Aliamphritea ceti: one gene and its partner. The protein of the gene in region 1 interacts with the protein of each later gene in a pairwise test. Links are inferred from orthologs where the notes say so. Each region holds a gene or a part of one and is shown in the gene's direction. Other genes may lie near its edges.

Evidence for each region. The genes of interacting proteins can lie anywhere in the genome.
Region 2: the proteins of hslU (region 1) and OCU49_RS08870 interact in binary tests that used the Escherichia coli proteins (3 or more experiments, as listed by UniProt). The link is inferred for Aliamphritea ceti from one-to-one orthologs.

The regions. Positions count from the first base shown.
Region 1 is NZ_AP025282.1:4,724,467-4,727,919, forward strand. What follows is about bases 635-3,453. They hold hslU (ATP-dependent protease ATPase subunit HslU), read left to right. Parts: upstream 635-1,289; coding sequence 1,290-2,618; downstream 2,619-3,453. Other genes in these bases: hslV (ATP-dependent protease subunit HslV), read left to right, coding at 735-1,268; OCU49_RS21345 (gamma-butyrobetaine hydroxylase family protein), read left to right, coding at 2,681-3,055; ubiE (bifunctional demethylmenaquinone methyltransferase/2-methoxy-6-polyprenyl-1,4-benzoquinol methylase UbiE), read left to right, coding at 3,203-3,453. Also shown: OCU49_RS21330 (SPOR domain-containing protein), read left to right, coding at 1-523. UniProt on the Escherichia coli protein: ATPase subunit of a proteasome-like degradation complex; this subunit has chaperone activity. The binding of ATP and its subsequent hydrolysis by HslU are essential for unfolding of protein substrates subsequently hydrolyzed by HslV.
Region 2 is NZ_AP025282.1:1,933,651-1,939,055, reverse strand. The notes cover bases 1-2,733. They hold OCU49_RS08870 (cell division inhibitor SulA), read left to right. Parts: upstream 1-996; coding sequence 997-1,470; downstream 1,471-2,733. Other genes in these bases: topA (type I DNA topoisomerase), read right to left, coding at 2,418-2,733; OCU49_RS08860 (DUF6586 family protein), read right to left, coding at 1,817-2,332; OCU49_RS08865 (hypothetical protein), read right to left, coding at 1,529-1,786; lexA (transcriptional repressor LexA), read left to right, coding at 390-992; dinG (ATP-dependent DNA helicase DinG), read right to left, coding at 1-259. In the rest of the region: more of topA, read right to left, coding at 2,734-5,081; OCU49_RS08850 (DNA topoisomerase I), read left to right, coding at 5,284-5,405. UniProt on the Escherichia coli protein: Component of the SOS system and an inhibitor of cell division. Accumulation of SulA causes rapid cessation of cell division and the appearance of long, non-septate filaments.

The DNA.
Region 1 (3,453 bases):
GCCTCAGGCTGCCAGCACGCCTGCCAGAACCACAACTCCCGCACCTAAGCCAGTTGCCAAAGCTCAGAAGCCGGTAGCCCAACCAGCACAAAAGGCAGCTCCCAAACCTACACCTAAGCCGGTTGCTAAAACCAGCAAACCAAAAACAGAAGCGGCAAAACCCACAGTACCTGTCACAGATAAGAGCAATGAACACTACGAGTTCTATGAAATGCTCCGCGACAGCGAAGTGGATACCAGCAACGCCGGTACGTACAAATCAACGCCGAAAACTGAAAAGTTGAAAAAGCGTTACATCCTGCAGGTGGGCTCATTCCGCAGCGCACAGGATGCCGAGCAAATGCGTGCCAAGCTAATCATTCAGGGCCTACCGAATGTGCATACCCGCAAAGTAACCAACAATGATGGCAGCCTCTGGCATCAGGTACTTGCCGGTCCGTTTGATAACCGCCTGCAACTGAACAAAGCTCAGGACAAGCTGGTACGTATGAATATCGATCCATTATTACGGGTCGCCAAGTAAGCGCTGTTTGAAGCCCTTGTAACAGCCCCTGTAAACGGCGCCAGTTAAGACCGGCTTATAAGACCTGCTCAAGACATCGCTTTATACACCTACTACACCTGCTCTCTCCATGGCCAATTATCAGCTTAATTGGCCCCAGCCTATTGAAATATCCCCATCCAGTCCCATATTGATACTCAATCACGAACCGATACGGGACTTTATTTTACCCATGACCACCATAGTATCAGTACGACGCGGCAACCAGGTTGTTGTTGGCGGCGACGGCCAGGTATCCCTCGGCAACACCGTAATGAAAGGGACGGCCCGCAAAGTACGTCAGTTACCTAAGCATCAGGTAATTACCGGTTTCGCAGGCAGCACCGCCGATGCCATTACCCTGCTGGATCTGTTCGAGCAGCAATTAGACAAGCACCAGGGCAACATCTTCAATTCAGTAGTACATCTGGCCCGCGAATGGCGCAGTGACCGCGTACTCCGCAAACTCGAAGCCCTAATGCTGGTTGCCAACAAAGAAAAGACTTACCTAATCTCAGGTAGCGGCGACATCATTGAACCTGAAGACGGCGTAATTGCCATCGGTTCTGGCGGCAACTTTGCACTGGCATCAGCCCGTGCACTGGTAGATAACACTGAACTGCCTGCCCGTGACATCGTTGAAAAGAGCCTGCAAATTGCCGCAGGCATCTGTGTCTTCACCAACGCAAACCTGACTATCGAACAGCTTGAAGCAGAAACTGCTTAAGCGACGCTGGAGCTTTTTAAAATGTCCAACATGACACCTCGCGAAATCGTTCACGAACTGGACCGTCACATCGTCGGTCAGGACGACGCCAAACGCGCCGTTGCAATTGCCCTGCGTAACCGCTGGCGCCGTATGCAGCTGGATGCTGAGCTGCGCGTTGAAGTAACCCCAAAAAACATTCTGATGATCGGCCCGACCGGTGTCGGTAAAACCGAGATTGCTCGCCGCCTGGCTAAACTGGCAAACGCACCGTTCATCAAGATCGAAGCGACTAAGTTTACTGAAGTTGGCTACGTAGGCCGTGATGTTGAAACCATCATCCGCGACCTGATGGACACTGCCATTACTATGCTGCGTGAACAGGAAATGGAAAAAGTCCGTTTCCGTGCAGAAGATTCAGCGGAAGAACGTATTCTGGATGCCCTGCTGCCACCGGCTCGCCCGACAGGCTTCGACCAGCCAGAAGAAAAGCAGGACAGCGCTACCCGCCAGCTGTTCCGCAAGCAGCTGCGTGAAGGCAAGCTGGACGACAAAGAAATCGAGATCGAACTCAGCCAGCCACAGATGGGCGTCGAAATCATGGCCCCTCCGGGCATGGAAGAAATGACCAACCAGCTGCAGAGCATGTTCTCTAACCTGGGTAACAACCAGGCTAAGCCACGCCGCGTGAAAGTCAAAGAAGCTCTGAAACAGGCAATTGACGAAGAAGCCGCGAAGATGGTCAACGATGACGACCTCAAGCAAATGGCAGTAGAAGCCGTTGAGCAAAACGGTATCGTCTTCCTGGATGAGATCGACAAAGTATGTAAACGTGAAGGCCAGGGTGCAGATGTATCCCGTGAAGGTGTTCAGCGTGACTTGCTGCCACTGATCGAGGGCAGCACAGTTTCTACTAAATACGGCATGATCAAAACAGACCACATTCTGTTCATTGCCTCCGGTGCATTCCACCTGGCTAAGCCATCTGATCTGATCCCGGAACTACAGGGTCGTCTGCCAATCCGCGTTGAGCTAAGCGCCCTGACACCGGATGACTTCCGTCGTATTCTGACAGAACCAAGCGCATCACTGACTGAACAGTACCGTGCGCTACTGGCAACTGAAGGCCTGACGATCGAGTTCTCTGAAGACGGTATCAGCCGCATTGCTGAACTGGCATTTGAGATCAATGAACGTACCGAAAATATCGGTGCACGTCGTTTGCACACAATGCTGGAACGCCTGCTGGAAGAAGTATCTTTCACCGCTTCCGACAAAGACGGTCAGAGCATTGATATCAACCGTGCCTACGTTGATGAACATCTGGGTGAACTGAGCCAGAATGAAGATCTGAGCCATTACATCCTGTAACAGAGTAACGCTGACGCGATGCCCCTGCCTAACAGCAAGGGCCTCGCTGCCGGAGCATCACTATGAGCAATTTCCCGCAAGATATTAAGCTACATCAGAAGTCCCGCACGCTGGAACTGGTTTACCCTGAACAGACTTTTGAACTGACAGCGGAATACCTTCGGGTGCACTCCCCTTCAGCAGAAGTACGTGGTCACGGTAAAGGTCAGGAAGTACTGCAAACCGGCAAACAGTTTGTCGGCATTAAAGGCATCGAGCCAAGCGGCAACTACGCGCTGAAGATCATTTATGATGATGGTCATGACAGCGGCCTGTACACCTGGGACTACCTTTACGAACTCTGCACTCACCAGCAGGAGTATTGGGATAAGTACCTGCAGGAGCTCGCTGACGCCGGCGAAACCCGCAACAATAATATGATTGCCCGCGGCCTCTAAGGCCGTCAGTCAAACTGCACGACTCCTCCGGTGTGGCTCTCACACCGGACATTTCCCCAATCTCCTTGACATAAACCAAGACAAGCGCAGTACAGCTCTGTAAAATCCCCCTCTAATTAAGAAGCGCTTTATTCAGACAGGCCCGCCATGACCGATCAGAAGAAATCCCAGGACCAGACAGACTTTGGTTTTGAACAAGTAAATGTGGACGAAAAAGCCGGCAAAGTCGCGGACGTATTTCATTCCGTTGCCAGCAAATACGACGTCATGAACGATCTAATGTCTGGCGGTATCCACCGTATCTGGAAAAAGCTGACGATCGAACAAAGCGGCGTACGTCGTGGCCATCAGGTTCTGGATATTGCCGGTGGTACTGGCGATCTGACAATGCGCTTCTC
Region 2 (5,405 bases), 2.8 Mb from region 1 along the record:
TTTTCTTTTTAAGAGCTTTAGCAACCGGGATCGCAGCTAGCAAATAACCAATTGTTTTGCCTGTACCGGTTCCTGCCTCAACAACACATACATGGTTTTCACCCAGACGCTGTGCTTTATCATCCACGGGAATATTGCCAATTACTTTGGCAACTTCAGCAATCATTCGTTTCTGGCTGGAACGCGCTTTTAAACCACGGCTAGTCAAAAACTTGCTGTAAGCAGTCTGAATTTGTTTTTTTAGGTCGTCGGTCAGCACTTAAAGAAACCCGTCTGTAGTAGTGGCGGCCATTCTATCAATAACACTGGATATATAAACATAAAAAATGTTTACAAAAGCAAAATACTGTATATAGTTACAGCTACTGGATAAAAACACAGAGATCATCATGAAACTTACACAACGACAAACCGATGTTCTTGATTGTATAAAGCACTGCATTGCAACCACAGGCTACCCGCCTACCCGTGCTGACATCGCTCGCGAGCTGGGCTTTAAGTCAGCCAATGCAGCAGAGGAGCACCTTAAAGCGCTGGCACGTAAAGGCGCAATTGAAATGATACCCGGCACCTCACGTGGTATTCGCATACCTGAGTTGGAAAAAGAAGAATCAGGTTTACCTGTTGTTGGTCAGGTTGCTGCTGGTAACCCAATCCTGGCTCAGCAGCATGTAGAAGAGCGCTGCACGATTGCTGCCGACTTCTTTCACCCTCCGGCTGATTACCTGTTACGGGTACGTGGCACAAGCATGAAAAATGTTGGCATCATGGACGGAGACTTACTGGCCGTTCATCAGTGCAAACAAGCCAAAAATGGCGAAATAGTTGTAGCGCGTATTGAAGATGACGTCACTGTTAAACGTTTTAAAAAAGACGGCAACTTAGTTTATCTGATTGCAGAGAACGAAGAGTTCGAACCTATTGTGATCAACCTGGAAGAACAGGAATTATCTATTGAAGGCCTAGGTGTAGGCGTGATTAGAAGAGGATAACGACATGATGCAGGCAGAACTGGTAACCCAATCTCATCAGAACGCGAATATTCCCCTTATTCGCCCTTCTGAAAACGTGTTAACGGCAAAGGCAGAACAACCTATGCCGGCGCTGGCTGGTAAAATTACTGAAATTGTTATGCATAACAACGATTTTGATCAGTTAACCATGTTACTACCCCTGCTTGCTCAACTTAGTCGTGATGACCGCTGGTTTGCATGGATTGCACCGCCAAGCAGCCTGCCTAAAGCGCTGTTGACAGCAGCAGGTATCGACCTGAATAAGATAATGCTACTGCAACCTGACGCGAGTCACAGCACCTATGACCTTGCTCACCAGGCTTTAAAAGCCGGTACATGCCACGCTGTTATCACCTGGCCTGGTATGTTGAGTAACGAACAACTGTCCGGCCTGGAAAACGCAGCTGAGCGCGGCGCTAGCCACGGCATTGTTATTCGTGACCGAATGGCTGCATAAAGCGCCCTCTGATTATAAAAAAGCGCCTGATGGCGCTTTTTTTAATTCTATATTTTCATTAATGCAAAACCGGTGGCTTTTCATCTTCCACCTTTTGTAGCGCCTCTGCTTCCGCAGTTTTATTTTGCATCTCAGCAGCCATATGAATGCCAGCACTTAACATAACTTTAGCCACATCCAGATGCTGATCCTGTAAACGCTTCTTCATGTCATCAGAAAAACTCACCTTCATTACAGGCACATCATCAGATTCCATCTCTCGCAGCACTATCTCGCCGCTTTCAAGCTCAACAATTTCAAGAAACAACTCAGCCATCTAAATAACTCTGTAAATTTAAAAAAGAAACTACCATTCCTGAGACATCGTACGTAATCGCTGTACTGTCGAAGCCAAAGACTGATGCCAAAACCTTAACTCAGATAGCTTATCATCATTTTCGGAAAGCATAGTCACGCTAATCTCGGAATGCTGAACAGCGCCAGATGAGCCAACATCAGCTCCTGCTACTCCAAGCTGTTTATATGCAGCTTGCAGGCCTGCTAACCAGGAAACACTTTCACTCTCACCCGTCCCTTCAAGCAAAGCTAACTCCTTAAGCTCAGGCGATACTGAGCCGGTTTCACAATCACCAACCAACACGGAAGCACTCTGAGCCTCTGCCAAAACTAAGCCCCGATTATCGGTTTCTATTAGCTCAGACAAAAATGCCTGATATGCAAAGTTTAAGTGAAACACAACTGACTCATACTGCGCTTGCATTGCAGGCTCAGAATCTCCGTCAATAAGCGAAGCGTACTGCTGCAACTGCAACTTACTAAAAAAGATACGCTGATTAGTCAGACTTAATCCAGACAAAGACATACTGACACCTACTTAAGAAGGGATATAAACAAGCTACAAAATGGCCGCCAAAGACTCGACGACCATCCATCATAAGTGTAGACGCTTACTTCTTAGCTTTCGCTTTTGGCTTAGCTTTCGCTTTTGCGGCCTCAACAACCCAGCTATTACCCTGATAGAAAGCACGCCAACCTGTAGCCTTACCTTCAACCTCAGTCATTACATATTGCTCTTTAGTTTTACGACTGTAACGAACAATACTTGGATTACCTTCATCATCCTGTACAGGCGCACTGAATAAGAAACTGTATTTCGGATCAATTTCTTTTTGATGCGGCAACAGCTCACTGACCTTAGGTGCACGCGTCTCCCGTTTGCGCGGGAACTGACTGGCAGCCAGGAATAAACCTGATGCACCATCACGCAGTACATAAGTATCTTCAACCTTTTCACAAGCCAATTCTGGCATTGGTACAGGATCCATTTTAGGCGGCGCAGCTTCACCACTCTTCAGCAACTTGCGAGTATTCTTACAGCCTTCACTGGTACAGCCAAAGAACTTACCGAACCGGCCAGTCTTAAGCTGCATCTCTGAGCCACATTTATCGCAGTCAATAACAGGACCGTCATAACCTTTAATTTTGTAACTGCCCTGCTCAACTTCAAAGCCGCTGCAATCCGGATTGTTACCACAGATATGCAGTTTTCGCTGCTCATCAATCAGGTAGCTGTCCATTGCGGTATCACATATTTTACAGCGATGTTTATTAATCAGAATGCGGGATTCTTCTTCATCATCGCCATCAACACTGACCACTTCATCGCCATGGATAAGGTTCATCGTCGACTTACAGCGCTCTTTAGGCGGTAACGCATAGCCTGAACAACCCAGGAACACACCCGTTGTACCGGTACGGATCATCATCTCACGACCACAGGTCTGACATGGAATATCCGTCGCAGTTGGCGCATTAGGGCGCATGCCCCCTTCAGGGTTCTGAGCAATCTCCAAGCGGTTAACAAAACCGTTATAGAACTGATTCAGCAGTACTTTCCAATCGGCACCGCCACTGGCAATATCATCCAGCGCTTCTTCCATTCGGGCAGTAAAACCGTAGTCCATCAGGTCAGTAAAGTTTTCAACCAAACGCTCGGTAACAATGTCACCCATTTTTTGCGCGTAAAAACGACGGTTCTGAGACTCTACGTAGCCGCGATCCTGGATAGTCGAAATAATCGGTACATAAGTAGAAGGACGACCGATACCACGCTTCTCAAGCTCCTTAACTAACGAAGCTTCCGTATAACGCGGTGAAGGCTTGGTAAAATGCTGTTTAGGATCAATCTTCTCCAGCTTCAGCGTATCCCCTTTCTGAACATCCGGCAGAATCACATCTTCATCAGCCTTGGCCTTAGTCAGAACACGGGTATAACCGTCAAACCGCAGAATCCGGCCTTTGGTGGATAATTCAAACTCACCGGCAGTCACTGTAATACGGGTACTGGTATACAGTGCAGGCATCATCTGACAGGCAATAAACTGGCGACGAATCAACTCATACAAGCGTTCAGCGTCCCGCTCCATGCTTTTCAGAGAAGTTGCTTCCACAGTTACATCTGAAGGGCGAATCGCTTCGTGAGCCTCCTGAGCACCTTCCTTACTGCTATAACGGTTAGGCTGCTCAGGTAAATATTTTTCACCGTAACTGTCCTGAATGTAATCACGGCAATTTGCAACCGCTTCAGCACTCAGGTTGGTCGAATCGGTACGCATATAAGTGATGTAACCCGCCTCATACAGACGCTGAGCCATCATCATGGTTTTCTTAACACCAAAATTAAGACGCGTACTGGCAGCTTGCTGCAAAGTAGACGTAATAAAAGGGGCTGAAGGTTTACTGCTGGTAGGACGATCCTGACGCTGCGTGACTTCTAGCGGAGACTGATCAATCAGCGCTGTATACTTGTCGCTCTCAGCCTCACTGGCAGGCCTGTAGGCCTTATCCTGATATTTATTTACCTGTAACCGAAGCAATTCTTTTGCCCCGGAGCTGGCATCAAGATGCATTTCCCAAAACTCTTCAGGAATAAAGCTGCGAATCTCACGCTCACGTTCAACAACAAGACGCACTACTACCGATTGCACTCGTCCTGCAGACAGTCCACGCGCTACTTTTTCCCAAAGCAGAGGTGACACCATATAACCCACTACACGATCGAGGAAGCGCCGTGCTTGCTGAGCATTAACCCGACTCATATCCAGTTCGCTTGGCTGCTTAAATGCTTCCTGGATAGATTTTTTAGTAATCTCGTTAAATACAACGCGGCGATACCGGTCGTTTTCACCACCAATAGCTTCCCGCAAATGCCATGCGATAGCCTCACCCTCTCTATCCAAATCGGTCGCGAGATAGATAGTGTCAGCATTTTTTGCCAGTCGCTTTAATTCATCAACAACTTTTTCTTTGCCTGGCAATATTTCATACTGCGCCAGCCAATCTTTCTCAGGATCTACCCCCATACGGGCAATCAACTGCGTTTTGGCTTTCTTTGCTTTATGTATCACCTTTTCTTCAGGCGATAACTTTCGGGTAAGCGCTGCCTGACGGGCACGCTCTTTTGGATCAGACTTAGACGCACTGGCTGAACCACTGGTAGGCAAATCACGTATATGTCCGACGCTGGACTTAACGACAAAATCGTTACCTAAATATTTGTTAATCGTCTTAGCTTTCGCCGGAGACTCCACAATAACGAGGGACTTACCCATATACAAAAATCCTTAGAGGATATAATCAGCAACTCAAATCAGCGTGCATATATAATGGCTCAAACCTAAAGGGTCAAGTTTCTGATTAAAATTACAAGTTCAATTATTAAAATCTATTTCAACAGGGTATATGCCAGATCATGATTTGGCAGGTACAATAGCGACACTATCAACTCGCATATAATTACAACTACCTGAGAATATGCTGCAAGACAACCTGATAATTCTACTTACTGTTGCATCAATTGGCGTAATTGCCATTTGTATCAACCATTTTATCGCCTCACGTGAGCAACGCGAAGAAGCGCGCGTCAAGCGCCTCAG